DNA from 2 places in the Arthrobacter sp. 10T419 genome. Region 1 is predicted to be linked to the other one. Evidence: predicted binding sites of a transcription regulator. Region 1 holds the regulator's gene; the other holds the start of a gene.
What was found. Region 1 encodes Rex, which represses fermentation and respiration genes when NADH is low (regulators of the CRP and FNR family bind a similar motif). Its sites were predicted from a motif close to CTTGTGAANNNNTTCACAAG; they were not measured.
Positions count from the first base shown of each region.

Region 1 (14,397 bases):
CGGGCCAGCAAGCAGGCAGCCAAGGCCGCCGCGAAGACTGCGAAGACCGCCGGGCCCTGACCCCGCGGTAGCTCAGCCAGCGACGCCGGGACGCGCCCGACGGCGGAGGGAACCTAGTGCGTGGAGGTCGGGACCGTGACTGAACAGGCGGCAGGACGGCTACTCTCCCTTTGGTCTGCCACCGGCGGAACCGCAACGTACGCGCCCCTCGACGCGTCCCTGGACGTGGACGTTGCCGTGATTGGCGGCGGCATTGCAGGACTGACCACCGCGCTGGCCCTGAAACGGGCGGGCCAGTCGGTGGCCGTGCTCGAGGCGGCGCGGGTGGGCACCGGCGTCACCGGGAACACCACGGGCAAGGTCACCTCACTGCACCGGCTTGCCTACTCCGACCTTGCGGCCCGCCACGGCGATTCCACGGCTGGCATCTATGGGCAGGCCAACGAGGCGGCAATTGAACACGTCGCGGCCGTTGTGGCAGCGGAGGGAATCGACTGCGGCTTCCGGCGGGTGGCCAATTACACCTACGCCGAATCCGTGCAGGCCTTTGCGCTGGTCCGGGAGGAAGCGGCGCTGGCCGCGCGGCTGGGGCTGCCGGCATCCTTCACGACAGAGGTGCCGCTGCCCTTCGCGGTCCGGGGCGCCGTCCGGTTCGACGGCCAGGCCCAGATCCACGCGCTCAGGTATGTGCAGGGTCTGGCCCGTGCGGTGGACGGGAACGGCAGCTTCGTCTTTGAGCAGTCGCCTGCTACGAGCTTCCGCGACGGCGCTCCGGCCGTGGTAGTTACGGAACGGGGATCAGTCCGGGCCAAGGAGATCATCGTGGCGACCAACCTGCCGTTCGGGGACGGCGGGCTCTACGCCGGGCGATGCTACGCGCACCGCTCGTATGTCGTCGCCGGCAAGAGCCCAGTTGCTCCGCTGGACGCAACCTTTGTCAGCGTTGATGAGCCGATGCGCTCGATCCTGACCGTCGACGTCGAAGGTACCAGTTACGTGCTGGCCGGCGGCGAAGGACACCCGGCCACCGAAAGCGTTGATTCCGCCGAACGATACCGGCGGCTGGCGGCGTTTGCCCGCGACCGCCTGGGCGCCGGGGAGATTGCGTTCCGCTGGTCCACCCAGGACGCCATGCCTGCCGACGGGCTGCCGTACGTGGGCCGCATGGCTCCGGAGTCCCGGCATGTCCACGTGATCACCGGGCTGCGGAAGTGGGGCCTCACCAACGGCACTGCCGCCGCCCTGATCCTCCGGGACACACTGGGCGGCACCGCCAACCAGTGGGCCGCGGTGTTCGACAGCAACCGAAGCGGCGGCGCCGCGCAGGCGGCGCCGCCGAGCCCGGCGGAGGAGGTTTCCGGCGCCGACGCTGTTCCGGCGTCGGTGGCCCCGGGAGAGGGGAAGGTGGTGGACGTCAACGGCGCCAAAACTGCCGTGTACGTCAGTCCCACGGGGGGCGTCCAGGCGGTCTCGGCCGTCTGCACGCACCTTGGCTGCACCGTGGAGTTCAATCGGACGGACGTGACGTGGGACTGCCCTTGTCACGGTTCCCGGTTCAGCACTGACGGCACCGTGATCCAGGGGCCGGCCACAAGGAACCTGGCCGCCGGCCCCGCCCCGGACGTCACTGCTTCCAGCCACCGAGGCCTCTAGGCCCGGCGACGGCCGCCGGCACGGGGGAGCGTTGCTACGGCCTTGCGGCGAACCGTTCCAGCAGGTCCACGTGACCGGAGACAATGAGCATGTCCCGCGCGGAAACCTTGGTCTCGGGCCGGGCGTAGGTGAAATCCTCGCCCGGGGATTTCACGCCCACTATCGTGACGCCGTACTTCGAGCGCACTTTCGATTCGTCGAGGGTGAAGCCCACGGTCTCGCGCGGCGGGTACATCTTTACGATCGCGAAGTCGTCGTCGAACTCGATGAAGTCCAGCATCCGGCCGGACACGAGGTGCGCGGCCCGGACCCCCGCGTCGGCCTCCGGGTAGATCACGTGGTTGGCGCCGATTCGGGTCAGGATCTTGCCGTGCGAGGGCGTGATCGCCTTGACCCAGAGGTGCTCGATGCCGAGGTCCACGAGGTTGACCGTGATCAGCACCGAGGACTCGATGGAGGTGCCCACGCCCACGACGGCGGAGCTGAACTCCTGCGCGCCGAGCTGGCGGAGGGCGTCAATGTTGGTCGCGTCGGCCTCCACCACGTGGGTCAGCACGCTGGCCCATTTCTGCACGAGGTTCCGGTCGCGTTCGATGGCCAGCACCTCGCGGCCCTGCTTCACCAGCTGCTCTGCGGTGGACGCGCCGAAGCGGCCCAGCCCGATGACCAGCACGGGCGCATTGTGGGCGGGACGGTTGACGGCGCCTGAGGAACTAGCCAATGATCGGTCTCTCTTCCGGGTAGTGGTACAACTGGCTGCGCTGGCGCAGGGCCAGCCCAGCGGCGAGGGTGACGGTGCCGACGCGGCCGGCAAACATCAGGACGGTGAGGACATAGACGCCGGCCGGGGGCAGCTCTGCGCTGAGGTTGGTGCTCAGACCCACGGTGGCGAACGCTGAAATGGTTTCGAACAACACCCGGTCCAGCGATGCGCCGCTGATCTGCAGCAGCAGCAGGGCCGAGACCGCCACCAGGGTGGCGCCGGCGACTATGACCGAAATGGCCACCCGCATGGTCCCCTCCGGGATGGTGCGGCCGTAGATCTTCACATCAGCGTCGCCGCGGGCCTCGGCGATGATGGCCAGGAACATCACCGCGATGGTGGTCACCTTGATGCCGCCGGCGGTCGAGGCCGAGCCGCCGCCGGCAAACATCAGCGCGTCGGTCAGCAGCATGGTGGTGGAGTCCATCTGGTTCTGGTCCACCAGGTTGAAGCCGCCCGAGCGGGTCATCACGGAGGCGAAAAGCGAGTGCGTGATCTTGTCGCCCAGGCTCATGCCGCCGATGGTGCGCATGTTCTCCCACTCCATCAGCCCCCAGAGCACGGTGCCCGCGGCCAACAGGATCAGCGAGACCTGGATGGTCAGCTTGGTGTGCAGGTTCCATTTCTTCCAGTTCAGGCCGTTCTGCTGCAGCACCATGACGACCGGGAAGCCGAGGCTGCCAAGGAAGACGCCGATCATCAGCGGAATCAGGATCCACAGGTCGGTTTCGTACGGCACGATGCCGTCCGAATGGGGCGTGAAGCCGGCGTTGTTGAACGCCGAAATGGAGTAGAAGACGCCGTGCCAGAATGACTGGCCGACGCTTTCGCCCAGTGCCAGGAACCTCGGAACCAGGGCAGCGGCCAGGGCCGCCTCAATGACCACGGAGGTGACGATGACGATCCGCAGCAGCGTGCCCACCTCGCCGAGGCGGCCCGCGTTGTTCATGGCCTCCTGCGCGATGAGCTTGCCGCGCACACCGAGTTTCTTGCTGACCATCAGTGCCAGCAGCGACGCCAGGGTCAGGGTCCCGAGGCCGCCGACGAAGATGCCGACCAGGATCACGAGCTGGCCGAAGAAGGACCAGTGCGCCGCCGTGGACACAACGGTCAGCCCCGTCACGCATACCGCCGACACCGCCGTGAAGAGGGCTTGGTGCAGCGGGGTCACCTGCCCGGTCGCCGAGGACACGGGCAGGGTGAGCAGGACGGTAAAGATCAGGACGACCACGGCGAAGGCGGAGACGGCCAGGCGGGCCGGGGAGGTGTTGGCGATGTCGTCGACGAAGTCGCGCAGCCGGGTGAAGATCCACAGGCCCTCGCGCTCCGGCTGGCCGGGGTGCCAGCTGGCCGGGCTCGGTGACCTCGACTGGCTTTGCGTCATGTGCGGCTTGTCCTCGGTTGAAACGGCGTCCTTCAGTAGTAAACCACTATATTCCGCGCAACGACGGGGATCGGGGCGGTGCGCTCCGGTAGCCTGTGATTGATGACCTTCCTGCCCGGACTCGCCCAGACCGCCCTGCCGACGACGGTGGTGTGGGACTCCGCCATGACGGCGTATAACTTCGGCCACAGCCACCCGATGGCGCCCGAACGTATGGAGCTCACCGCGCGGCTGGCCCGGAGCCTTGGACTGTTGGACCTGGACCATGTCAGCGTGGCGGCACCCTCGGTGGCTACCGACGAGGAACTGGGTGCCGTGCACAGCGCGGAATATGTCGCCGCCGTCCGCCGCGTCAGTGCCGACCCGGACACCCCGGATCTGGAACGCGGCCTCGGCACCGAAGACGACCCGGCCTTCGCCGGCATGCACGAGGCCAGCGCGCGGCTGGCCGGCGGCTCCCTGCTGGCCGCCGCCGCCATCCTGGACGGCAGCGCGGTCCGGGCCGTGAACTTCGGCGGAGGCATGCACCACGCCTCCCGCGAGCGGGCCAGCGGCTTCTGTATCTACAACGACGCCGCCCTGGCCATCCAGCGGCTGCTCGATGGCGGCGTGCAACGGGTGGTGTATGTCGATGTCGACGCGCACCACGGAGACGGAACGCAGAGCATTTTCTGGGACGATCCCAGGGTGCTGACGATCTCGCTGCACGAGACCGGGCTGACGCTGTTCCCTGGCACCGGGTTCGCCAACGAGATCGGCGGCCCGAACGCCCAGGGCAGCGCCGTGAACGTGGCGCTCCCGGCCGGGACCGGAGATGCCGGCTGGCTGCGGGCCTTCCACGCGATCGTTCCGCAGTTGGTGGGAGCCTTTGAGCCGGAGGTCATCGTCAGCCAGCATGGCTGTGACTCGCACCGCCTGGATCCGCTGACGCACCTGAACATCAGCGTGGACGGCCAGCGGGAGGCCGCCACGGCGATCGGCAACCTCGCGGCCCGCTACTGCGAGAACCGCTGGATCTCCACCGGCGGCGGGGGCTACAACGTGATCACAGTGGTCCCGCGCTCCTGGAGCCACCTGATCGCGATCGCCGCCGGGCGCCCGGTCCCGCTGCGGACCGCCGTCCCCGAGGACTGGCGGCAATATGTGCAAGAAAAATATGGAGCCAAGTACGGCGTCGAACCGCCTACGGTGATGGGCGACGACGTCGATCTCTGGTGGCGTTCCTGGGAGGTCGGGTTCGACCCCAACGACGAGGTGGACCGCACCGTGATGGCCACCCGCAAGGAAGTTTTCCCGCTCTACGGACTGGATCCCTGGTTCGACTAGGCTGCGGTTCCGGGCTGCCGGGCGAGGGCTGCGCAGACGCCCGTAATTAGTGGATGCCATCCGGCGTATATGTCGCTAGGGTGGAGGGCATGGTGACAGACGACGTATTTGCCGTCATTGCTGAGGCAACCCGGCGTGACATTCTGGTGTCCCTCCGCAACGGGGACAAAGCGGTGGGGGAGCTGGTCCAGGAGCTCGAGGCGAGCCAGCCCACCATTTCCAAGCACCTTAAGGTCCTGCGCGAAGCCGACCTGGTCAGCATGCGCGCCCAAGGCCAGAAGCGATACTACGCGCTCAACCCCAAGCCGCTGGCTGGCGTCGCCAGTTGGCTCGAGACGTTCGACGTCGGCCGCGCTGCCGCTGCCGAGCCCTCGACGCCGCCCGCCACCCCGGCACCCGGCCCGGACAGTCTTGCCGCCGCCGTGACTACCCCGCCGACTGCAGCGGAACCGGCCGCAGCGGCGTTGGCCGAACGTACCGCGGGCAGCACGCTCAGCCCCGCCGTCGCCCTCCCCGTCGGCACCGCCGGGGAGGACAAACGGCCGCAGCAGATCGGCCGGACCGTTGGCCGCGCCGCCACCCGCGCCGCGGACCTGCTGGCGAACCTGCCAAAATTCGGCCGGAAAAAGTAGCAGGCCCCACTGCCGCGCCCAGATGGCAGTTCGCGGCAGTGTTCGGCACAAACACTGCCGCGAACTGCCCTCTCGCGGAACCGTGGGCTATCTGGCGAGGAGCCGGACGTGGTCCGGGGTGAGCTCGGAGATCCGGCTGACGCCCAGCAGCGCCATGGTGCGCCGCATATCCGTCTCGAGGATCTGGATGGCCCTGTCCACCCCGGCCCGGCCGCCGGCCATCAGGCCGTAAAGGTAGGCGCGGCCGATCAGGGTGAAGTCCGCACCCAGCGCCAGTGCCGCGATGATGTCCGCGCCGCTCATGATGCCGGTGTCCAGGATGACTGCAGCGTCGCTGTTGTCCGCCTTGAGCGCCGCGGAGACCTCCGGGAGCAGGTGGAAGGGGATGGGGGCCCGGTCCAGCTGGCGGCCGCCGTGGTTGGAGAGCACGATGCCGTCGGCGCCGTGGTCCACGACCTTGCGCGCGTCGTCGACGGTCTGGATGCCCTTGACCACGAGCTTGCCTTTCCAGGTTTCACGCAGCCAGTCGAGGTCCGCGAAGGTCAGGGTGGGATCGAACATGGAGTTGATCAGGTCCGCCACGGTGCCGGTGTAGCGCGACAGCGAGGCGAAGGTCAGCGGCTCGTGCGTGAGGAAGTTGAACCACCACGCGGGCCGGTAGGAAGCGTCCAGCACGGTCTTGAGCGTCAGCGCCGGAGGGATGGTCATGCCGTTGCGGACATCGCGCAGGCGGGCGCCCGCGACGGCGGTATCCACCGTCACCATGAGCGTGTCGTTGCCTGCCTGGGCGGCGCGTTCGATCAGTTCCAGCGAACGGTCCCTGTCCGTCCACAGATACAGCTGGAACCAGTTGCGGCCGTCCGGGGCCGCGGCGGCCACGTCCTCGATCGACGCGGTGCCCATGGTGGAGAGCGTGTACGGAATGCCGGCGGCCGCGGCGGCCCGGGAACCGGCGTACTCGCCCTCGGACTGCATCATCCGGGTGAAGCCGGTGGGCGCGATGCCGAAGGGCAGCCGGGCGGCCTTGCCCAGGATCTCGGTGCCGAGGTCCACGCTGGAGACGTCGCGCAGGATGCCGGGACGGAATTCGATGTCCAGGAAGGCCTGGCGGGCCCGGCGCAGGGTGATCTCGGCCTCGGCCGCCCCGTCCGTGTAGTCGAACGGCGCCTTCGGGGTGCGACGCTTGGCCATGTCCCGCAGATCCCAGATGGTGCTGGCCCGGCGCAGCTTCGCCTCGCGGCCGAAGTCCGGCTTCTGGAATTGCATCAGCGGTGCGAGGTCAGCGTACTTTGGCACCCGGCGCTTGAGGGCGGCAGGCAGTCCGCCCCCGCGCGGCACCGGGCCCCTGCCGGCGGTGGGCGTCCCGTTGGCGGACGTCCCGCCGGTGTGATGGCTGGTGGCGGTGTCCTCCGCCGTCGTCGGGGCCTCGGGGTTGCCCATGATGGGGGGTTGCGTCATTGCTGCCTCCGGTGCGTCTCGTCACAGTCTGTGGTCCAACCACACTCTAAGGGACGCCGTCGGAATATTACGGCGCCGCTTTGCCCTCCGGCTGTTGACGGAGCTATGGTCGGTGGCATGACTAACCGTTGGTATGCGTATTTTTCGTTGGCTCTGGAGGGGCCCGCGTCTAACTGACACGCATCCAACACACCTTCAGAGCCAACAGGGCAGAGATCATCCTCTGCCCTTCGCCATTTCTCCGGCGGGTTCTGATCAGGGCCCGCTCCGCACCCGGAACAGGACCCACCATGAGCATCGAAGCAGCCCCTGACAGCCAGCAGACCACGTCCAACCTGCGCGTCAGCCAATTCACCGCGCTGCCCACCCCACAGGAGATGATCGCGGAACTCCCGCTGGATGCCCGCGGCTCCGAGGTCGTCGGCCGCGGCCGGGACGAGGTCCGCGCGATCATGGACGGCGTCGACGACCGGCTCCTGGTGATCGTGGGCCCGTGCTCCATCCACGATCCCAAGGCCGGACTGGAATACGCCCGCCGGCTGGTCAGCCAGGCCGAGAAGCACCGCGAAGACCTGCTGATCGTCATGCGCACCTACTTCGAGAAGCCGCGCACCACGGTCGGTTGGAAGGGCCTGATCAACGATCCGCGGCTCGACGGCAGCCACGACATTGCCGCGGGCCTGCGCGCCGCCCGCCAGTTCCTGCGCCAGGTCACCGCGCTGGGACTGCCCACCGCCACGGAATTCCTCGAGCCCATCAGCCCGCAGTACATGGCGGACCTCGTCGCCTGGGGTGCCATCGGGGCGCGCACCACGGAAAGCCAGATCCACCGCCAGCTGGCGTCCGGGCTGTCCATGCCGATCGGCTTCAAGAACGGGACCGACGGCGGCCTGCAGGTAGCGCTTGACGCCTGCAGTGCTGCGGGTGCCGCCCAGGCCTTCCTGGGGATCGACGGCGACGGAAGGGCCGCGCTGGTCAGCACCGCCGGAAACCCGGACACCCACGTCATCCTGCGCGGCGGCAGCGACGGCCCGAACTTCTCCGCCGCCGACGTCGAAGCCGCCTCCGCCCGGCTCGCCGCCAGGCAGCTGAACCCGCGGCTGATCGTGGACGCGAGCCACGCCAATAGCGGCAAGAACCACCACCGGCAGGCCGAGGTCGCGCTGGAGATCGGTGCCCAGCTCGAGGACGGCGGGGCCTCTGCGTCCGCCATCGCCGGCGTCATGCTGGAGAGCTTCCTGGTGGGCGGGGCGCAGTCCCTTGACGTTGCCGAACACGCCGCGGGAACCGACCAGCTGCTGTATGGCCAGAGCGTCACGGATGCCTGCATGGACTGGGACGTGACGGCGTCGCTGCTCGGCCAGCTGGCGGCGTCGGCACGCACCCGGCGGGTCCGGGGTTGAACGCGGGGGCGCAGGAGGGGCCAAGCGGGAAAATCCTGCGGAAATCCTTCGCAGAATCCTGCGGAAACCTTTCACATTGGCACCATGAACCCCTAGAGTATCTAGCACATGGTTGTTTGATGGCTCAGCATCGGCACACCGCCATGTCGTTCAGACGGGGCAGCCGTTCGCTTGAGCAAAAGGAATAGGGAAATGTCTTCGGAGGCCAACTTCTCCAACGCGCGCTTTCTCACCGTGGCCGAGGTCGCGGATGTAATGCGGGTATCAAAGATGACCGTGTATCGCCTGGTGCACTCCGGCGAAATGCCGGCGGTGCGCTTTGGCCGCTCCTACCGGGTTCCGGAAAATGCCGTCGAACAGTATCTCAAGGGTGCTGTTGTTGACGGACGTACTGAGACGGCCTGAGTCTTCCGCTGTCGCACCGGGCCGCGGCAGACCCCTTCGCGGGGCCTGCGGTCGTGGTGTGCCCCGGATAGGCGGTACCCTGTTAAGGAACGTTTTACGTCATTGTAAGAACCTGTCAGTTGTTCAGTCTGCTTGCTTAGCCCGCGGACCCTTCCCAACGGGCAGGTACTGCATCTAGCCGGTAAGGAACTTTCGTGGGTTCAGTTATTAAGAAGCGTCGCAAGCGTATGGCCAAGAAGAAGCACCGCAAGCTGCTTCGCAAGACGCGCCACCAGCGTCGCAACAAGAAGTAGAGATACTTCGAACAGCGTCAATGCCCGTTGCCTTTTCGGCGGCGGGCATTTTCTTTTCGGCAACGCGCGGCGGATCCGGCAATACGGGGCGGATGCGGACAGGGGCACCCGGGATCCGGGGTGCGCCCGTCCGAACGCGTAGCGGGCTGGCCCCGGAGTGCGCTTAGGCCGTGGGGCCGCGGAAGCGGGAGAAGCCCCGCCAGAGACCGTAGATGGCCCCGCCGACGGTTGCGGCCTTCAGGCCCAGGGTCGCGGCGCGACGGCCGGACCGGAAGTCGTAGACCGGCCAGTTGTGTTCGCGGGCGTGGCGGCGCAGCCGGGCGTCGGGGTTGATGGCCACCGGGTGCCCGACCATGCTGAGTAGCGGAATGTCATTGTGGGAGTCGCTGTAGGCCCAGCAGCGGTTCAGGTCCAGGCCCTCCGCCTCGGCAATGCCGCGGACTGCGACGGCCTTGGCAGGGCCGTGCAGGATCTCGCCCACCAGCCGTCCGGTGTAGGAGCCGTCGTGGATCTCGCCCACGGTGCCGAGGGCGCCGGTGAGGCCCAGCCGGGTGGAAATGACGGTGGCCACCTCGATCGGCGTGGCCGTGACCAGCCAGACCCGGCGGCCCACCCGCAGGTGCTGTTCGGCCAGGGCCTTGGTGCCGGGCCAGATCCGGGACTCGATCATCTCGTCGTAGACTTCCTCGCCGAGGGCTTCGATGTCCTGCACGGTGAAACCCGAGGCGAGGCTCAGGGCGGTGTCGCGGACGGCGTGGACGTCGTCCATGTTCTCGCCGCGGAACACGAACATCAGCTGCTTCCAGGCAAAGCCCGCCGCCTGGGGAATGGTGAACGCCCCGCGCTGATGCATTTTGCGGGCCACGTGGAAGAGACTGGCGCCCCTCATAAGGGTGTTGTCAACGTCGAAGAAGGCGGCTTCGCCGTGCTGCGGTGACGCAACAGGCCGCGTGGCCACAGCGACGATCTTCTCCTCGGGCATGCCACGAGTCTAGTCAATGGCGGGGGATCCCACGCGCAGAAAGGGCCCCGCCGCACCGGCCGCCCGGCTGGAACACCAGGTCGCGTCGACGCCGGGCCGGGCGCCGGGCTACCGTGGAACCATGGCCATACCCGCGCCCCTTCCCGATGTCGTACTCATCACCAAAGCTGACTGCCACCTGTGCGCGGACGCGCGCGACGCCGTCGGCCGGGTCACCGCTGCGCTGGGACTCGGCTGGTCCGAGCGGTCCATCGACGACGACGATGTCCTGCGCGAGCGCTACGCCGAGGAGATCCCGGTACTGCTGGTGGACGGGGTCCAGCGGGATTTCTGGCGGATCGACGAGGTTCGGCTGGCCCGAACCCTGCGCCGCGCCCTCGGCCAGTCAGCCTGAGTGCACCCCGGGCAAGCGGCTGAGGCGACGCGGTCCCCGGCTTTGTGGCCCGAACTGCGGGGGCTCTAGAGTGGAGTCACAACGCGACGCAATGGAGCAGATAGTGACTTCGCTGGATTCTTCACCCGACGCCCTGCCCGGGGCGGCCGGACCTGCTGCCAAGCAGATCCCGCCCGCGGCCGTGGCGCGGCTGACGATCTATTTGCGCGCCCTGACCACTTTGCTGGCCGAGGGGGTGGACCGGGTTTCCTCTGAATCGCTCGCCGAGGCTTCGGGCGTCAGTTCCTCCACCCTCCGCAAGGACCTCTCCTATGTGGGGTCCTATGGGACGCGGGGCGTGGGCTATGAGGTGCAGTACCTGAACCGGCACATTGCCGCGGCCCTGGGTTTGACCCACGACTGGAAAGTTGCGATCGTCGGCGCCGGCAACCTCGGCAAGGCCCTCGCCCGGTACGGCGGCTTCGAGTCCCGGGGCTTTGACATCGTGGCGATCTTCGACGCCGACCAGATGGTGGTGGGCAGCGAGGTTGGCTGGCTGCGGGTGAGCGACGCCGCAGATCTGGAAGCCGTGCTGCGCCGCACCGGGACCAACATGGTGGTCCTGGCGCTGCCCGCGGCCGTGGCGCAAAGCGTTTGCGACCGGGTAGTGGCCGCAGGCGTGCGCAGCATCCTGAGCTTCGCCCCGGTCATGCTGCAGGTCCCGCCGGGAGTCAATCTCCGCAAGGTGGATATGGCCACCGAACTGCAGATTCTCGCCTACCACGCACAAAGGGCGCAGGACCCGGAAGACGCCGACTGACTTCAGTCGGCCCATCCGGCTCCCGCGCCCTCTGCAGCGGTGCTTGGTTAGCGGCCGTAGGGGTTCTGCGCGTACGGGTTGGAGAACGGCTGCTGCTTCTGGAAGTAGGGGGAAACCGTCGGCAGGTACAGGATCACGATGCCGGCCACGCCCATCAGGATCACGATGATCTGCAGCACGCCGGAGAGGGCGCCGAAGGCGAATACGCCGCCGAACAGGCCAAACAGCGACAGGGCGGCAAAGACCGTTCCCAGGATGCGGGCCCAATTCTTGCCCTTGCGGACCGGGAATGCGACCAGTGCGTAGAGCCCGAAGGAGATGAGGCCGCCAATGATGCCGCTGATGGGGACGATTGCCCGCACCGCATTGAGTTCGTCCGCTGAGAGTCTCCTGCCCTGCTGGGCGCCGGCCTGCTGCATCGCGGTCTCAAAGTAGTCCGCCCCGGTAAAGGACACAACCAGGCTGCTGATGAGGGACAGGATGCCCGCACCGATGATGAGCCAGAAGGCGAGGTCGAGCTGCGGCGGCCTGGTCCCGGCTCCACCGGTGGGGAGTTCCGACGGATACTGCGCGTAAGGGGATTGGCCGTAGGGGCTCTGGCCGAACTGGCCCGGGGCCTGCCCGTAGGCCGGCGGCTGCTGGCCATAGCCGGGAGCCTGCTGCCCGTACTGGGGCCCGTTTTGCCCGTACTGCGGAGCCTGCTGCCCGTACTGGGGCGCCTGCGGGGCGTTCTGGCCATACTGCGGAGCCTGCTGGCCGTACTGGGGCGCCTGCGGGGCATTCTGCCCATACTGCGGAGCCGGCGGCTGCTGTCCGAACTGGGGAGCATTCTGGCCGTACTGCGGAGCCTGCTTGCCCGACTCGGGTCCGTCCGGGCTGGAAGGCTCGACTGGCGGGTTACTCATGGCGGTCCTTTGCATTTCGATGACGGGATGGGCTACCGGGACCAGTGTCTTCACCCTGCCCCCAGCATGGTTTAACTACACCGTACCCCGCGCTCGCGGCGGTTTGGGTCATTCCGCGGAGGTATTCTGAGGGGCATTTTTGGAGCCGCCGGCACGCGGGTATCCGCGTTTCCGGAGGCAAAGCCACCGAGGAGCAGCCTGGTGCCGAGGAAGGTCAGGAACGGCCCTTGAACGCGTCGAACCAGGCCTGCGACTTCGGCAGCCACATCAGCACGGTCGCCACCAGGCTGATGACGAAGCCGGGCCAGCTTCCGCCTCCCGCGACGCCGATGCTGGCCAGGGCGAGCACCAGGCTGACGCCGGCGGCGATGGTGAGGGCGAACCTGGCCCATTCCCAGCCCTCCTTCATCTTCATCGCCAGCGTGACCTGTGCCGCGGCCAGGGCCACCGCCACCAGCACCAGCAATAGCAGCAGGATGCCGGCCGGGGGCGAGACCACAAAGAGGACCAGGGTGCCGAAGAGCCCGATCACGCCTGCGAGCAGGCCGAGTAACCCGCCAATCACCCAGACCCAGTAGGAGATCTTCAGCTCCGTGGGCATGGCCGGGAGGTTGAGGATCCCGGAATAACCGCCCAGGGGGAGCGCGTCCCGGAAGTTCCGCGGCCGGTCGGCCGGCCACTCGATCCGGAACCCGCCGAACCGCCCGGGCTGACCCGGTCCGACCGGCGGAACGCTGCCCGGTTCCGGCGGAATGGCGCCTGGCTGATCGGGCTCGGGGACGTCGCCGGTATTGCTCATGGATTTCACTTTAGACCGCGAAACCGGTGGTTCCTAGCTGACTCCGGGGCGGGAGCGGAGGCCGCCCGGCGCGCTCGTGGAACGCGCCCAAGTCAGCCCCCGAAGCGGCCCCGGTTAAACCAAACACCCCGCGCCATCCGGGGATGGCGCGGGGTGTTGAAGAGGGCGTCGCGTGGACGGGCCCTGTCCGCCGCTCGGGGCGGCGCGGACTACGCTGCGGGGGCGATGAAGGCCAGTTCGAGGTTGATGGCAACCTTGTCGCTGACCAGCACGCCGCCAGCCTCGAGGACGGCGTTCCAGGTCAGGCCGAAGTCCTTGCGGCTGATTGTGGTCTCGGCGGTCAGGCCGGCGCGGGTGTTGCCGAACGGGTCAACGGCCACGCCGTTGAGCTCGGTTTCCAGCGCTACGGGACGGGTGACACCCTTGATCGTGAGGTCGCCCTGGAGCTCGTAGGCGTCGCCCTTGGGGACGATGGCGTTGGAGACGAAGGAGATCTCCGGGAACTTCTCGACGTCGAAGAAGTCTTCGCCGCGGACGTGGCCGTCGCGGTTGACGTCGCCGGAGTCGAAGCTCGCGGTCTTGATGGTGGCGTTCACCTTGGAGTCGGCGACGTTCTCGGCGAGGTCCAGGGTTGCGTCGGCTTCCTTGAACTGGCCGCGGACTTTGCTGATGCCCGCGTGGCGGACGGTGAAGCCGATTTCGCTGTGCGAGGAGTCGAGGGTCCAGGTGCCGGTGGTGAGGTTGGCGGGAAGTGCCATGGTGATTCTCCTTGAGTCGGGTGGGTCGTGCGGAAGTTCATCTGATCGTCGGTCTTCACTTCATTGGTTGAAGTCTCAACTAACTGCTTCACCCAGTATAAACATGCATTTGCATCTTTTATTCCACCCCCGGGGAACATTTCCCAAAAAGTTTCAGTTCTACCTCTTGTAGAAGATTTCGTCATTGCCCCTGCCCTTTGAGAAACTGGTACACATGCCCCAAGCCACTGTTCACTTGCTCCGCCACGGCGAGGTCCACAATCCCGAAGGCGTCCTGTACGGCAGGCTGCCCGAGTTCCACCTCTCCGAACTGGGTCAGCAGATGGCCCGGATGCTTGCCGAGCACTTCAGTGACCGCGCCGCGCAGGGGGCGAAGATCGTGCACCTCGCGGCGTCCCCGCTGACCCGTGCGCAGGAAACGGCGCAGCCGATCTCCGAGGCCC
Region 1 is NZ_JBFTHF010000001.1:323,657-338,053, forward strand. Features, by position in the region: gene AC1DBD_RS01550 (HhH-GPD-type base excision DNA repair protein) at 1-60, shown strand, start outside; gene AC1DBD_RS01555 (FAD-dependent oxidoreductase) at 136-1,653, shown strand; gene AC1DBD_RS01560 (potassium channel family protein) at 1,688-2,326, opposite strand; gene AC1DBD_RS01565 (TrkH family potassium uptake protein) at 2,367-3,800, opposite strand; gene AC1DBD_RS01570 (acetoin utilization protein AcuC) at 3,903-5,126, shown strand; gene AC1DBD_RS01575 (ArsR/SmtB family transcription factor) at 5,216-5,758, shown strand; gene AC1DBD_RS01580 (alpha-hydroxy acid oxidase) at 5,846-7,216, opposite strand; gene AC1DBD_RS01585 (3-deoxy-7-phosphoheptulonate synthase) at 7,507-8,619, shown strand; gene AC1DBD_RS01590 (helix-turn-helix domain-containing protein) at 8,812-9,024, shown strand; gene AC1DBD_RS01595 (30S ribosomal protein bS22) at 9,219-9,317, shown strand; gene AC1DBD_RS01600 (HAD family hydrolase) at 9,481-10,299, opposite strand; gene AC1DBD_RS01605 (glutaredoxin family protein) at 10,421-10,693, shown strand; gene AC1DBD_RS01610 (redox-sensing transcriptional repressor Rex) at 10,797-11,492, shown strand; gene AC1DBD_RS01615 (GtrA domain-containing protein) at 11,540-12,397, opposite strand; gene AC1DBD_RS01620 (hypothetical protein) at 12,612-13,196, opposite strand; gene AC1DBD_RS01625 (YceI family protein) at 13,406-13,954, opposite strand; gene AC1DBD_RS01630 (histidine phosphatase family protein) at 14,169-14,397, shown strand, end outside.

Region 2 (14,397 bases), on a different contig from region 1:
CCGGCGGCACGGCAGACAGCACCGACCCCGGCGCCGGGGCCCCCGTCGACGCCATAGCCGTTCCGCGCGAAGAAGCTCCCCCTGCCGGTACGCCGGAACCGACGGCCGCCGCACCGGAACCCCGCCGGGTCACCCGCGCGGGCATGGTGTGGACTGCGGTTGCCAGCGCGCTGGTGGTGCTGATCCTGCTGATCGTCTTCATCCTGCAAAACCAGGTCTATGTCCAGGTGAAGTTCTTCGGCCTGGAGGGCTCCGTCCCGCTCGGCGTTGCCCTCTTCATCGCGGCGGTCGGCGGCGGTGTGCTGGTCGCCATCGCCGGGGCGGCCCGCATCATCCAGCTGCGGCTCGCAACGCACCGCCAGCGCATCCGACTGGCTGGCCAGGCCACGCGGAGCCGCTGACCACCAGCGGGCGCGGCGCCGCCCGCCGGCCCTAGGGCAGCGTCAATATGACCGGGCCCTCCGCGGTGATCGCCACGGTGTGCTCGCTGTGGGCGGCGCGGCGTCCGTTGGCCGATCGGAGGGTCCATTCGTCGTCGTCGTGGTAGTAGTCGCCGTTGCCGCCGAGGATCAGCATGGGTTCGATCGCGATGACCAGACCTTCGGTCAGCTTGATGCCCCGGCCCGGCCGGCCGTCGTTGGGCACGGGCGGCTCCGCGTGCATGGTCCGACCAATGCCGTGGCCGCCGTGGTCGGCGAGCAGCCCGTAGCCGGCCCGGCGCGCGGCCCCGCCGATCGCGTACGCCACGTCGCCCATCTTGTTGCCGATCCGCGCCGCTTCAATGCCGCGGGCCAGGGCTTCGTCGGTGGCGTCGATCAGCGCCTGGTCCACCGGGTCTGCCGTGCCCACAATGAAGCTGACGGCGGCATCCCCGCACCAGCCCGCCAGGAAGGCACCGCAGTCCACACTGAGCAGGTCGCCGTCCTCGAGCCGGTATTCGTTGGGGATGCCATGCACCACGGCGTCGTTGACCGAGGTGCAGATCACGCCGGGGAAAGGGACGGAAGCCCAGCGGGGACGGTAGTTCAGGAACGCCGGCGTGGCGCCCGCCTCGGCCATCACTTGCGCGGCCACGCCGTCGAGCTCCTTGAGGGACACGCCGACGGCGGCAGCCTCGCGTACCTGCGCCAGCGCGTTAGCCACCACCCGTCCGGCCTCGCGCATCAGGGCGATCTCTTCGGGGCTCTTGATCATGGACATGGGGCTTCCTTCCGACGCGGGAGCAGGTGGCTCCGGCGGCTCAGATGACGGGCCGGGTGGTCACCGGTTCCGATGGCTTGCTGAACAGCTGTTTGGTTTTCGGGTCGAGGAAGATCAGGTACAGCGCGAACAGCAGGGCGATGATGGCAGCGGCGTTGCGGGCCAGGGCGAGCGCGAGGCCCAGGTCGTCGGTCTGCAGGTAGGGGAAGACTTCCAGCTGGTCCGAAATGGCGTAGACCATGAAGAAGGACACTATGAAGTACACCGCCTTGACCTGCCAGTCGTCCCGGATGCCGGTCACCGCAAAGAGCGGGATGAGCCAGACGACGTACCAGGACTGGATCATCGGTGCCAGGAAGACGACGGCGGCGAAGGCCAGGGTGAGCCGGCGCATCAGCCGGTCGAAGTCGCCGCGGAAGATCTGCCAGCCGACGATGCCGAGCGCCAGCAGCTTCCCGGCGTCATAAACCCACTTGGCCATCCCCCAGCCGTCCAGGCTGAAGGCGTTGAAGATCGAGGCGACAATGAGCCCCAGCAGGCCGACCGGTGCGTACCAGATCCAGATGCTGCCCGGGGCGGAGAGCCCGTTGATCCAGCCGAAGCCGAAGCCGTTTACCAGGCTCATCGCGTACAGCAGCGCCAGGCTGAGGCCGGCGGTGAGCGCCCAGAAGACGAACTTGCGCGGCCAGCTGGCGTTCTTGCCGGCCCACAGCAGGCCAATGAACGGCAGGAACACGATCGTGATGGGTTTGACCGAGATGGAAAGCGTGACCAGGACCAGGCCCAGCAGCACGCGTTTGGTGGCGCAGTAGTAGAGGCCGGCGAGGGCCAGGCCGATCATCAGGGCATCGTTGTGCACACTGGCGATGAAGTTGGTCAGGAACAGCGGGTTGGCGGCGGTGAGCCAGAGGGCACGGTGCGGGTTGACGCCGTGCAGCTCGGCCAGTTTCGGCACGTAGATCACGCAGAGCACGATTCCGAGCAGGGCCGCGAGCCGGAACAGCATGATGCTGGCCTCGGGGTGGACGTTCGTGGACCAGACCACGAACTGTTCGATCCAGAGGAAGAGCTGTCCGTACGGCACGGGAGCCTCGGTCCACATCTTGTCCGCGCCCAGCTGGAAGTAGTTCGACAGCGCCGAGATGCCGTTCTCGTAGGGGTTGAACCCTTCGACCATCAGCCGGCCCTGGCCGATATAGGCGTAGACATCGCGGCTGAACAAGGGGACGGAGAACATCATCGGCAGCCCCCACGCAGCCACCGCCAGCAGCGTCGCCTTGCGGGCCCCGGGGCCCCAGCTCCGCACGCGCTGCCCCAGCCGGAGCCAGGCGCGGACCAGGAGCATTCCGCCGACCGCCAGGAGCACAATGCTCAGCCCGACACCCACCGCCTCGGTCCGCATCCAGATGAACAAGGGTAGGCGCCGCAGTTCGGACACCGGAGCGAGCCAGCCGACGCCCAGCGAGCCGACGGCCATGAACACGGAGCCAAGGAATCCGGCAAGGATCGGCGACCTGGCATTATCCACATCGGCAACAACGGCCTTCGGAGACTGGCGGGAGGTACCGGCAGCCGTTTCCCCCGCCGCAGGTACAGGCGCCGTCATCTCAGGATCGTCCAATCTCTTGTGGGGCTCGTTTTGGCCCGCAACGGACCGACAAGCCGGCCATGGGGCACGCCGCGATGACGAAAATCTTCGACGGCCGCGTACCCGAAATCCTAGCACCGGACCGCTCAGCGGCGGCGGAACGGTAGGCTGGGCGGGTGCCTATATCTAATGAACGCATCGTGTGGATCGACTGCGAAATGACCGGCCTGGACTCCAAAAACGACGCCCTCATCGAGGTCGCGGCCCTGGTGACGGACTCGGAACTCAACATCCTCGGCGACGGCGTGGACGTCGTGATCAAGCCGGACGACTCCGCGCTGGCCCAAATGAACGACTTCGTGCGTGACATGCACACCCGGTCCGGGCTGCTGGCGGAACTCCCCCACGGCAAGACCATGGCCGAAGCCCAGGCCGCCGTGCTCGAGTACATCAAGAAGTGGGTGCCGGACCCGAAGAAGGCCCCGCTGGGCGGCAACTCGGTGGGCACCGACCGCGTGTTCCTGGTCCGCGACATGCCGGAACTGGTGGAGCACCTGCACTACCGCGTGATCGATGTCAGCACCATCAAGGAACTCTCCCGGCGCTGGTACGCCCGGGCGTACTTCCAGTCCCCCGCCAAGCTCGGCGGCCACCGTGCCCTGGGCGACATCAAGGATTCCATCGACGAGCTCCGCTACTACCGGGAGGCGGTCTTTGTGCCCGCACCGGGTCCGGACAGCGCCACGGCGCAGCGGATCGCGAAGTCGATCATGGCCCCTGCGGACGCCCCCGCCGACGCGCCGGCAGCAGCACCCGCGGAGTAATCTCCACCACGTTTAGGGAAAATTTCGTCGAATTCGAGGAAAGTGGCAAAACCACCCCCAAACAGCAGGTAAGCTATTTGTCGTTGCCTTTTCAGCCAGCCGGTTCGCCGGAAGGCATGACGGGGCACATGGTGGGCGTAGCTCAGTTGGCAGAGCGCCTGGTTGTGGTCCAGGAGGTCGCGGGTTCAACCCCCGTCGCTCACCCTCACAAAGGACGGCAGAATTGTCCGACCTTTTCCAAAGGCCGCACCGGATATCCGGTGCGGCCTTTGTTGTCTGTCCAGTCTCGTCCGTGCGTGGAAGGAACCGCGATGAAGCGCCAGCTCTTTGAAGAAGACCACGAGATGTTCCGTGAGATGGCTGCGGAGTTCAACGCGCGGGCGGTGGCCCCGCATTACGGCCAGTGGGACCAGGACCACATGATGCCCCGTTCGCTCTGGACCGCGGCCGGCGAGCAGGGCCTGCTGGGGCTCGCCGTTCCCGAAGAATTCGGCGGCCTGGGCATGGACGACTACCGCTTCCGTGCCGTGCTCGACGAGGAGTTCGCCAAAAGCAACCACCTTGCCGTGGGGCTGGCCTTCCACCTGCACGATGACATGGTCCTCCCCCACCTGCTGGCCTACGGCTCCGACGATCTCAAAGCGCGCTGGCTGCCCGGCATGGTCTCCGGCGAGACGGTCACCTCGGTCGCCTGGACCGAGCCCGGCGCCGGATCGGACCTCCGCGGCATCCGCACCAAGGCCGTGCGCGACGGCGACGACTGGCTCATCACCGGCCAGAAGACCTTCATCGGCAACGGCATCTCCGGCGACGCGTCCCTGGTCCTGGCCCGCACCGACGGCAGCACCGGGCGGGGCGGCCGCGACTCCTTCACGCTGTTCATGGTGCGCAAGTCCGAGGGCTACAACACCGGCAACCAGCTGGACAAAATGGGGCTGAAGGCCTCCGACACCGCTGAGCTGTTCTTCGACAACGTCCGGGTACCGCACGCGGACCTGGTCGGCGAAGAAGGCAACGGGCTGCAGTACGCCGCCGAGCAGCTCCCCCAGGGCCGGCTGGCCATCGCCGTCGCCAGTTCCGCCGTCGTCCGCGCCGTCTACGAGGCGACCGTGACGTACACAAAGGACCGCAACGCGTTCGGCGAGCGGATCATCGATTTCCAGAACAGCCGCTTCGAACTGGCCGACATCCTCACCGAGGTCGAGGTCACTGAAACCTACGTGGACCAGGCCATCCGGGCTTTCAACGCGGGTGAACTCGACGCCGCCTCGGCGGCGCGGGCCAAGCTCTGGGCCTCCGAACGGGCCAAGTCCATCACCGACCGGTGCCTGCAGCTGCATGGCGGCTACGGCTACATCCTGGAGTACCCGGTGGCGCAGGCCTTCCTCGCGGCACGGTTGCTCACGATCTTCGGCGGCACGAACGAAATCATGCGCGACGTCGTCGGCCGCACCATTGCCGGCTGACCGTCGCAGCACCAGCAGCCAACAGCACTAAAGGAACTTTTTCGACATGACAGTCCTACCCATCACGATCTGGGGCGAACCCGTGCTGCACCGCCGGGCCGCCGAAGTTGAAGTCTTCGACGACGAACTCCGCACCCTGATCGCGGACATGTTCGAGACCAATGACGCCGCCAACGGCGTCGGCCTGGCCGCGCCCCAGGTCGGTGTGGGCAAGCGGCTTTTCGTGTACAAGTACGCCAACGACGACGGCGCCCCGCCCTCCGGCGTCGTCGTCAACCCGGTGCTGACCCTCTCCAAAGTCTCCGGGGCGCTGCCGGACCCGGACGAGGAAGAGGAAGGCTGCCTGTCCTTCCCGGGCGGGCAGTACCCGCTCAAACGCGCCGAATGGGCCCGGGTGCAGGGCTTCGACGGCGACGGCAAACCCGTCGAGTTCGAGGCAACGGGCTGGTTCGCGCGCGTGATCCAGCACGAGTACGACCACCTGGACGGCAAGCTGTACGTCAATCGGCTGATCGACCGCTACGCCCGTAAGGCGATGAAGCAGGCCAAGAAGAGCGGCTGGGGCGTCCCCGGTTTGACCTGGATGCCGGGTGTGGACCCGGATCCCTTCGGCCACTAGCCCCGGCGGGCTAGTCCTCGTTCGGACTGCGCCCGCAGGCGCGGAGTCTCCCCACCTTTGACGCCAACACGCAGGAAATCGCCGCGAATTTCGCGGGACGCGCCGGCGGCCGCCCCCAAAAGTGGGGAATTTCCGCCGTGGAGTTACGCCCCGGCGGGGCTAGTCCTCGTTCGGTTTCAGCAGCTGGGCGGCATGGTCCGGGACGTAGCGGAAGAGATCCCGCGGCGGCCGGGTGTAATTGACGGCGCGCGGCCTCTGCGGGAGGGTAACCGGCTCCGTCCTGACTTCGGTGTAGTCGATGCTGGAGAGCAGGTGGGCGATCATGTTGATCCGGGCCCGGCGTTTGTCCTCTGCCTCCACCACAAACCACGGCGATTCCGCGGTATCCGTCTGCATGAACATGTCGTCCTTGGCCCGCGAGTAGTCCTCCCACCGCAGGATCGCCTCCCGATCCATCGGCGAGAGCTTCCATTGACGCAGCGGATCCTCCAGCCGGGACCTGAACCGCCGTTCCTGCTCCGCGTGGCTGATCGAGAACCAGTATTTGAACAGCAGGATCCCGTCCTGGATCAGCAGCCGTTCAAAGACCGGGCACTGGGACATAAAGCGTTTGTGTTCCGCGGGCGTGCAGAATCCCATCACCCGTTCGACGCCGGCGCGGTTGTACCAGGAGCGGTCCATCAGGACGATTTCCCCGGCTGCCGGCAGATGCTGGACGTAGCGCTGGAAGTACCATTCACCGCGCTCCCGCTCGGTCGGTGCCGGCAGCGCCACGATCCGGGCAACGCGGGGATTCAGGTACTCGGTGACCCGCTTGATGGCGCTGCCCTTGCCGGCGGCGTCGCGCCCTTCAAAGATCACCAGCACCCGTGCGCCCGTGCTGCGGACCCATTCCTGCAGCGCAACCAGCTCCGCCTGGAGCCGCGCCAGTTCCGCGGCGTAGACGCCGAGGGGCAGCCGGCCAGGCTGCCCCGGCTCCTCCCCCGGGCCGTCCTTATGGCGCGTGGGCTCCCGCCCGGCGCTACCCTTGCCCGTGTTTCTCTTGCGATGTGCCATGCGTCCCGCCCGGTCGTGGCGGCTGAATTCCAGCCTCCTGTCCTGCCGCGCCCATTCTTGCGGAGCGCCCCACTGCCCACAAGGGGATCTAGGCCCGGGGACAGTGTGAACGCCGTGCTCTTATGCTTGGCCCCATGGAAGCCACCACGCCGGCACAGCCCATCCTCACGGTCACCGTGAATCCAGCATTGGACATCAGCACCACCACCGGGGTGGTCACCAGCGGTCATAAGCTCCGTTGCGGACCCAGCCGCCTGGATCCGGGCGGCGGCGGCGTGAACGTGGCCCGGGTGGTCCAACGGCTCGGCGGACGTCCCCTGGCCATCTACACGGCGGGCGGCCCCACGGGCGAGGCCTACCGGAGACTGATCGAAGCGGAGCGGCTCCCCACACTGGTGGTTCCGATCCAGGGCAGCACCCGGCAGGACTTCACTGTCGATGAGACCTCCACCGGCAAGCAGTTCCGCTTTGTCCTGCAGGGACCCGAGCTGAGTGAACCCGAGTGGCGGCTGTGCCTGGCGCTCGTGGCGGATTCCATCCAGCCCGGCGGGTACGTGGTGGCCAGCGGCAGCCTGCCCCCCGGTGTACCGGATAACTTCTACGCCGAGGTGGCCAGGCTCGCGCGCGAGCAGAATGCGCGCTGCGTCGTCGACGCCTCAGGACCGGCCCTGGCCGCCGCCTTGTCCGAGGGGGTCTTCCTGGTCAAACCGAGCCGGCGGGAGCTCGGGCTGCATTTCGGCACGACCCTGGAGACCGAGCAAAGCGAGCTCGACGCCGCCATGGCGCTGGTGGCCGACGGATCCGCCGAACATGTCGCGCTGACCCTGGGCGGCCAGGGAGCAGTCCTGGCGTCCCAGGGCGGCACGCTCCGTCTGGCCGTGCCGCCGGTACGGGTGCAGAGCACGGTCGGTGCCGGCGACAGTTTCCTGGCAGCCTTCGTGCTCCGGCTGGCGCAGGGGCGAACCCTGGCTGATGCATTCCGTTCGGCGGTCGCTGCCGGCAGCGCGACTGTCACCACACGCGCCACCGAGCTCTGCCACCGGGCCGACGTCGAGCGGCTGGAAGCAGAACTCGCGGAACAAGCCTCCCGGGCCTAGCCGGGAAACCGGCACTCCGCTGGCATGATGTGGCGCATGGGGGAAACCGAAACAAGCTCAAGACCGAGGCCGCGCACCTTCAAGGAGCCATCCGGCCGGGTGGTAGCGCTCCTGCTCTGGGCCGGCAGCGCTGCCGGCATTGGCTGGCTGATGCTCGCGGGAAGGGGCGGGGCTGCCGTGGCGGCCGCGCCGTGGCTGGCAGCCGCGGCCCTGCTGGTCTATCTGACGCAGTGGCAGCCGAGGCTGATCGTGGGAGCCGACAAGTTTGACGTGGTCAACGGGCTCCGACGGCACCGGATCCCGTTCGCCGCCGTGGACGACGTCGAGGTCCGCTACTCCGTCACGGTGAGGGCTGCCGGTAGGAAGTATGTCAGCTGGGGTGCCCCGACGCCGCCCAGCGCCTTTGGCGCCGGGTTCGAACAGGCCCGGGACTGGAAGGAACGCCCCTTCGGGATGCTGCCGTCCAATGAGCGCATGGGCCAGCCTCCGACGTCGGGCGGACGGGATGCGATTGTCCGGGCCTGGCAGGATGCCAGGCAGCCGGGCGCAACCAGCGGCCCCGGCCAGAGTTCGGCCGAGCGCACGGTCGTGTCCGAGTGGAACGTCCCGATGCTGGTCGTGGGGCTGCTCGTGGCCGGCTGGTGCCTCGTCTCATTGCTGTTCTGACTGCCGGACGGCCCGTGTCCTATGGCATCACCCTGTAAAGCTCAATGACGGTCTCTTCCGGCGGGGATGTGAAGCCGCCCTCGATGCCGGCCTGCATTTTGGGCATCAGGATGCCGTCACGGAATTTCTCCCAGCTCTCCTGGGAATCGTGGACCGCCATGATTGTCCACCCACCGGCCGATGCGCCGCCGGCATGAAAGACCTGCCCCTCCGGCAAGCGGCCTTCGCCGGGATGAACCGCGGCAATGGACGCCTCGTACTGTTCCTTGGTTCCTCCCGGAAAAAAGTGCACAACTCCGTAGGCCATTTCTACTCCTCGAGTGGTGGGCCGTAGCTGACGATTCCAGTCCTAGACCTGGCAGTGTCGGGTGTCAATGAGCCGGGAATCGTTCCGTTCCCAACCGCGCAGACAGCAGCGCGAATCAGCCCGGACATCAGCGCGGCACGATGGTCTGCTGCCCCGGGCAGGCACCGAGAACCCGTTTCATCGCGTCCTTTTCGGCCGGCGTTACCCACAGCCCGTAGGCGGCCTTCACCGAGATCTGCCGGGCGACGTAGTGGCAGCGGAACGCCTTGTTCGGCGGCAGCCAGGTGGCGGCGTCGGACGCGCTCTTGTCCTGGTTGGCCTGCCCGTCCACGGCAATGAGGTTCAGCGGATCGTTGGCGAAGTGCTGGCGCTGCAGCGGACTCAGCTGCTGGGCCCCCTTTTGCCAGGCGTCCCCCAGCGCCACGACGTGGTCGATCTGCACGGCTTTGCTGGACGCCGCACCGCGCTGGAAGGCGATGGTCCGCCCGGTGTAGGGCTCCTGGAAGGTCCCGGATCCGACCCGGCAGCGGGAGCCTTCGGTGAACATGGCGCCGGCCAGGTCTCGGCGGAGGATGTCGTTGCGGGTGTCACAGCCGTTACGGTCGACGTCGAGCCACGCCTGGCCAAAGGCACTGCGGTTGTAGTTGCCGCTGGCTGCGCGGCCCTTGACCGGCAGCACCGACAGGAGGTCCACGGCGAGACCGGACGGCACGGCCCGAACCGGCGCGACCGGTTTCATCCAACCCGCCGCCAGCACGGGAGCCTCGGTGGGCCCCGCCACCCTCGGCTCTGCGATCGCAAATTGGCCGGCGGTGAAGAACCAGCCGAGGCCAGCCAGCAACGCCAGCATCGTGGCGCCCAGCAATGCCCAGGCCTGGCGCGACCGGCGCCGGGCGCGCCTGAAGTCGCGCCAGGTGACCGTCACGGAAGTTCCCGGGAGGGATGGGGCTGCTGCACCTCATCAGCCTAGGCCGGGGCACCGACAGCGGCCCGGTTGTCCACAGTGTGCAGGACAGGACAGGCTATGCCCCGGGGCTGGCGGCCGCACGGCCGCCGGCTGGTCAGTGCCGAGCGGTCACTGTTCCTTGGTGACCCGGCGGAGGTCCTCCTCGGCGAGATTCAGCAGCGCTTCCAACTGGCTGACCCGCGCGTCGTCGATCTCGCCGGCCTCGCGTTTGGCTCGGGCGTCGTCGAGGAGGCGCTTGGCTTCCTTGGCGTTCCGCCGGGCTACGTCGAGGGCATGTTCCAGGGTGGTTTCGTGCTCCACAGCCGAGTTCTGTTCCATGGCTCCATTGTGGTTCCCTTTCCCGGCCGATTCCAGCGAACCGGCCGGGAAGGTCCAAAGTGGGGCTACCCGACCTCGACCGGCAGCCCGGCAGCTTCGAGGGTCGCGGCCGCGTCCTTGGCCGGGAACGACGGCGGGTTCACGCCGGCCATTTCCTCCATCACGCGGACCACCTGGCAGCTGTAACCGAATTCGTTGTCGTACCAGACGTAGAGGACAAGGTTCTTCTCGTTGCTGATGGTGGCGAGGCCATCGACGATGCCGGCGCGGCGGGAGCCGACGAAGTCGGTGGAGACAACCTCGGGCGAATCGATGTAGTCGACCTGCTTGCGCAGTTCCGAGTGCAGCGACATCTCGCGCAGGTAGTCGTTGACCTCATCCTTGGTGGTGCCGTTTTCCAGGCTCAGGTTCAGGATGGCCAGGGAGACATCCGGGGTGGGGACGCGGATGGAGCTGCCGGTCAGTTTGCCCAGGAGCTCGGGCAGGGCCTTGGCGACAGCCTTGGCGGCACCGGTCTCAGTGATGACCATGTTCAGCGCGGCGGAGCGGCCGCGGCGGTCACCCTTGTGGAAGTTGTCGATCAGGTTCTGGTCGTTGGTGAAGGAGTGGACCGTCTCTACGTGGCCGTGCACGACGCCGTAGCGGTCGTTGATCGCCTTTAGTACCGGCGTGATGGCGTTGGTGGTGCAGGACGCCGCCGAAACAATCTTGTCCGAATCCGTGATGGTGGCGTGGTTGATGCCGTGCACGATGTTTTTCAGCTCGCCCTTGCCCGGGGCGGTGAGCAGAACGCGGGAAACGCCCTTGCTCTGCAGGTGCTGGGAGAGGCCCTCGGCGTCGCGCCAGCGGCCGGTGTTGTCGACCACCAGTGCGTCGTGGATGCCGTAGGCGGTGTAGTCCACCGTGGCCGGGTTGTCCGAGTAGATGACCTGGATCTGGACGCCGTTGGCAGTGATGGTGTCGTTCTCGAGGTCCACCTTGATGGTGCCTTCGAAGGACCCGTGCACCGAGTCGCGGCGCAGCAGGCTGGCGCGCTTGGTGAGGTCGTTGTCCGACCCGCGGCGCACCACGATCGCGCGCAGCCGCAGGCCGTGCCCGCCGCCGGCCTTCTCGATCAGGAGGCGGGCCAGGAGCCGGCCGATGCGGCCAAAGCCGTAGAGGACGACGTCGGTGCTGGTGCGGTCGTCGCCGCCGCGCTTGCCGACCACTTCGGCCAGCTCCTCGCGCAGGAAGTCGTCCAGGCTGATGCCGTTGCCTTCTACGCGGTACTTTTCGGTCAGGCGGGCAATGTCGATGGCTGCCGCGCCGAGGTCCAGCTTGGTGAGGGCGTCGAGCAGGGGCGCGGTCTCTTCGAGGCGCAGCTCTTCCTTGCTCATCCGGCGGGCAAAACGGTGCGCCTTGAGGATGTTCATGGTGGACTTATTGATCAGGCTCCGGCCGTGGATGGACGTCACCACGTTGTTTTCGCGGTACAGCCGGCCGATCACCGGAATCATGGCCTCGGCGAGCGCCTCCCGGCCCATCCACGTATCAAGACAAGAATCTGACGTCTGGCTCACAGAACTACCTTCCTAAAATCCACCACATACGTCCTCGTATGCGGAAGTCGGCTGCCGGCGGATCTCCGGAACCTGGACGCGGCGGGGATTCGGTCCACCCCGGGCGCCTGCATGGAGCGCAAAGAAAAAGCCACCGGCGGCGAACGCAGACCCGGTGGCAGAACATCTACGTTCGCTATCCATTCTAGAGCGGGGCGCCGGTCCAGGGGGCCGGAGGCGGCGTGAAATCACTCACACGAGCGGGGTCCGCCGCGTCACGCAGCCCTTGACGTAGGATGTCCAGATGGGACTCATAGTTGCACTACTTGTCATCTGGCTCATTCTTTCGATCCTGGGCTTCGTCGTGAAGGGCCTGCTTTGGCTGGCCGTCATCGGCCTGGTCCTGTTCGTCGCCACGGCGGCGTGGGGCTGGGTGAAGCGGAAGGCCAAGGCCTGATCCGAAACCTACACCTCGATCCAAACGGCAAGGACCGGCACCACACGGTGCCGGTCCTTTTCGTTTGGTTGGATGGGTTGACCGATACGCCGGGTTCTGTGTTCCCGCGCTGTTGCCGGCGCGGGAGTAGCGGCCATCCATCTACGGACGCCGTTGCCGACGCCCTCCAGCGGCCTACCCGGACACTCGGGCGGGCAGCCCTCAAACGTGTCCTGTCTGGCCTTGCTCCGGGTGGGGTTTACCTAGCCTTCCCGGTCACCCGGGAAGCTGGTGGTCTCTTACACCACCGTTTCACCCTTACCTGCTCCCCCGACCGTGCGGACACGGCCCTGGGGCAGGCGGTCTATTCTCTGTGGCACTGGCCTGCGGGTTACCCCGAGTGGGCGTTACCCACCACCCTGCCCTGCGGAGCCCGGACGTTCCTCGAGCCACTTGCGTGACGCGCGGCCGCCTGGTCAACCCATCCGGTTCTCATTCTACGGGCTGCCCCCGCAGGCTCACCGCACCGGCGCCTTTTGGGCCTGCCGGTGGGAGAATGAAAGCAGCAACCCCGCCAGGCAAGGAAGCGATTCGGATGGATTTCACCGCCGTCGTCATTTGGCTGATCATCGCCGCGCTCGTGCTCATCCTGGCCCGGGCCTCGATCCGGATTGTGCGCCAGTATGAGCAGGGCGTGCTGTTCCGGCTGGGCCGGGTGATCGGAGTCCGGATGCCCGGGCTGCGCTTTATCATCCCGGTGATCGACCGGCTGCAGCTGGTCAGCCTGCGGATCGTGACCATGCCGATCCAGTCGCAGGGCATCATCACCCAGGACAACGTCAGCGTGGATATCTCCGCGGTGGCCTACTACCGGGTGATCGACGCCGTGAAGTCGGTGGTGGCGATCGAAAATGTGGCTGCCGCGATCAACCAGATCGCCCAGACGACGCTCCGCAAGGTGGTCGGCCGGCACAGCCTGGACCAGACCCTGTCCGAAACGGAACACATCAACAGCGACATCCGCGAAATCCTGGACGCACTCACCCTGGAGTGGGGCGTCGAAGTCACGCTCGTGGAGCTGAAGGACATCCAGCTTCCCGAAAGCATGAAGCGCGCCATGGCCCGGCAGGCGGAGGCCGAGCGGGAGAAGCGGGCCAAGATCATTGCCGCCGAGGGCGAGTCGATCGCGGCGGCGGCGCTCGGTGAGGCTTCTGACATGATGATGGCGCATCCGCTGGCCCTGCAGCTGCGGAACCTGCAGTCCCTCGTCGAGATTGCGGTGGACAAGAACTCCACCGTGGTCTTCCCGGCGCCGCTGATGAGCACCATCGGCGAGCTGTCCGCGTTCCTGGCCCGGGAGACCAAGGCCGCCCAGGCAGCGGTAGCGGCGCCGGCCCAGGCCGCCGGCCCCACCCCCGTGGCGGTCACGGCGCCTCCCCCTGTCCCGGCGGCGCCAACGAAGGTAGCCTGACCGCATGGAACTGTTGCTCCTTGCCGTCGGCGCCGGACTGCTGGTCGTCGCGTCCGTCGTGCGTGACCTCCTGACCCGCCGGAAGCACGCGCGGCTGGGCAGCGACCCGGAATCCGAGCGGGCACGGCGGGACATCCAGCGGGCCAAGACAGTCGGCCAGTCGAATTTCGTGGGCCTCGACAACACCGGACACCGGCGCTAGCCCGACGCCGGGCCGCGCGCGGCTGCAGCCGCCTGGCCGCCGGTAGGATCGTACGGTGCTAATTCTGCTGCCGCCCTCCGAAGGCAAGACCCCCGCGACCGGCGGTGACGCCGTCGACGCGGCTTCGCTCAGCTTCCCCGGCCTCAACGCCTACCGCGCAAAGGTGCTCGAGGCGCTCGGCACCGTCAGCGCGCACGAGGACGCCCTGGCGCTGCTGGGCGTCGGCGCCTCGCTGAAGGCCGACGTCGAACGCAACACCCGCTTGCACGCCGAGCCTGCCGCGCCCGCCCACCAGGTGTATTCCGGCGTCCTCTACGACGCCCTGGACTACCGCTCGCTGACTCCGGCGCAGCGGAAGAAGGCGGACGCAAACGTGCTGGTGATCTCCGCGCTCTGGGGCGCGATCCGGTTTGCGGACCGGGTGCCGGCGTACCGGCTATCGATGGGCACGTCCCTACCCGACGTTGGACGGCTGGCCTCGTTCTGGAAGCCGCAGCTGACTGAGGCCCTGGCCGCCGCAACGGACGGCGAGCTGCTGGTCGACTGCCGCTCCAGCACCTACGCCGCGGCCTGGGCTCCCCCGCCCGAGCGGACCGTGGCGGTGAACGTCTTCACGGAGGTCAACGGCGTCCGAAAGGTGGT
Region 2 is NZ_JBFTHF010000002.1:199,303-213,699, reverse strand. Features, by position in the region: gene AC1DBD_RS04625 (LapA family protein) at 1-401, shown strand, start outside; gene map (type I methionyl aminopeptidase) at 433-1,200, opposite strand; gene mptB (polyprenol phosphomannose-dependent alpha 1,6 mannosyltransferase MptB) at 1,241-2,806, opposite strand; gene orn (oligoribonuclease) at 2,965-3,612, shown strand; tRNA gene AC1DBD_RS04605 (tRNA-His) at 3,744-3,816, shown strand; gene AC1DBD_RS04600 (acyl-CoA dehydrogenase family protein) at 3,924-5,078, shown strand; gene def (peptide deformylase) at 5,125-5,697, shown strand; gene ppk2 (polyphosphate kinase 2) at 5,857-6,654, opposite strand; gene AC1DBD_RS04585 (1-phosphofructokinase family hexose kinase) at 6,888-7,850, shown strand; gene AC1DBD_RS04580 (hypothetical protein) at 7,950-8,516, shown strand; gene AC1DBD_RS04575 (hypothetical protein) at 8,536-8,823, opposite strand; gene AC1DBD_RS04570 (HNH endonuclease family protein) at 8,951-9,748, opposite strand; gene AC1DBD_RS04565 (hypothetical protein) at 9,899-10,108, opposite strand; gene AC1DBD_RS04560 (glyceraldehyde-3-phosphate dehydrogenase) at 10,174-11,667, opposite strand; gene AC1DBD_RS04555 (hypothetical protein) at 11,951-12,103, shown strand; RNA gene rnpB (RNase P RNA component class A) at 12,173-12,566, opposite strand; gene AC1DBD_RS04545 (slipin family protein) at 12,678-13,553, shown strand; gene AC1DBD_RS04540 (hypothetical protein) at 13,558-13,755, shown strand; gene AC1DBD_RS04535 (YaaA family protein) at 13,811-14,397, shown strand, end outside.
Region 2: a site for Rex is predicted at 11,886-11,905, ahead of AC1DBD_RS04560 (glyceraldehyde-3-phosphate dehydrogenase). Genes of this name have one in related genera too.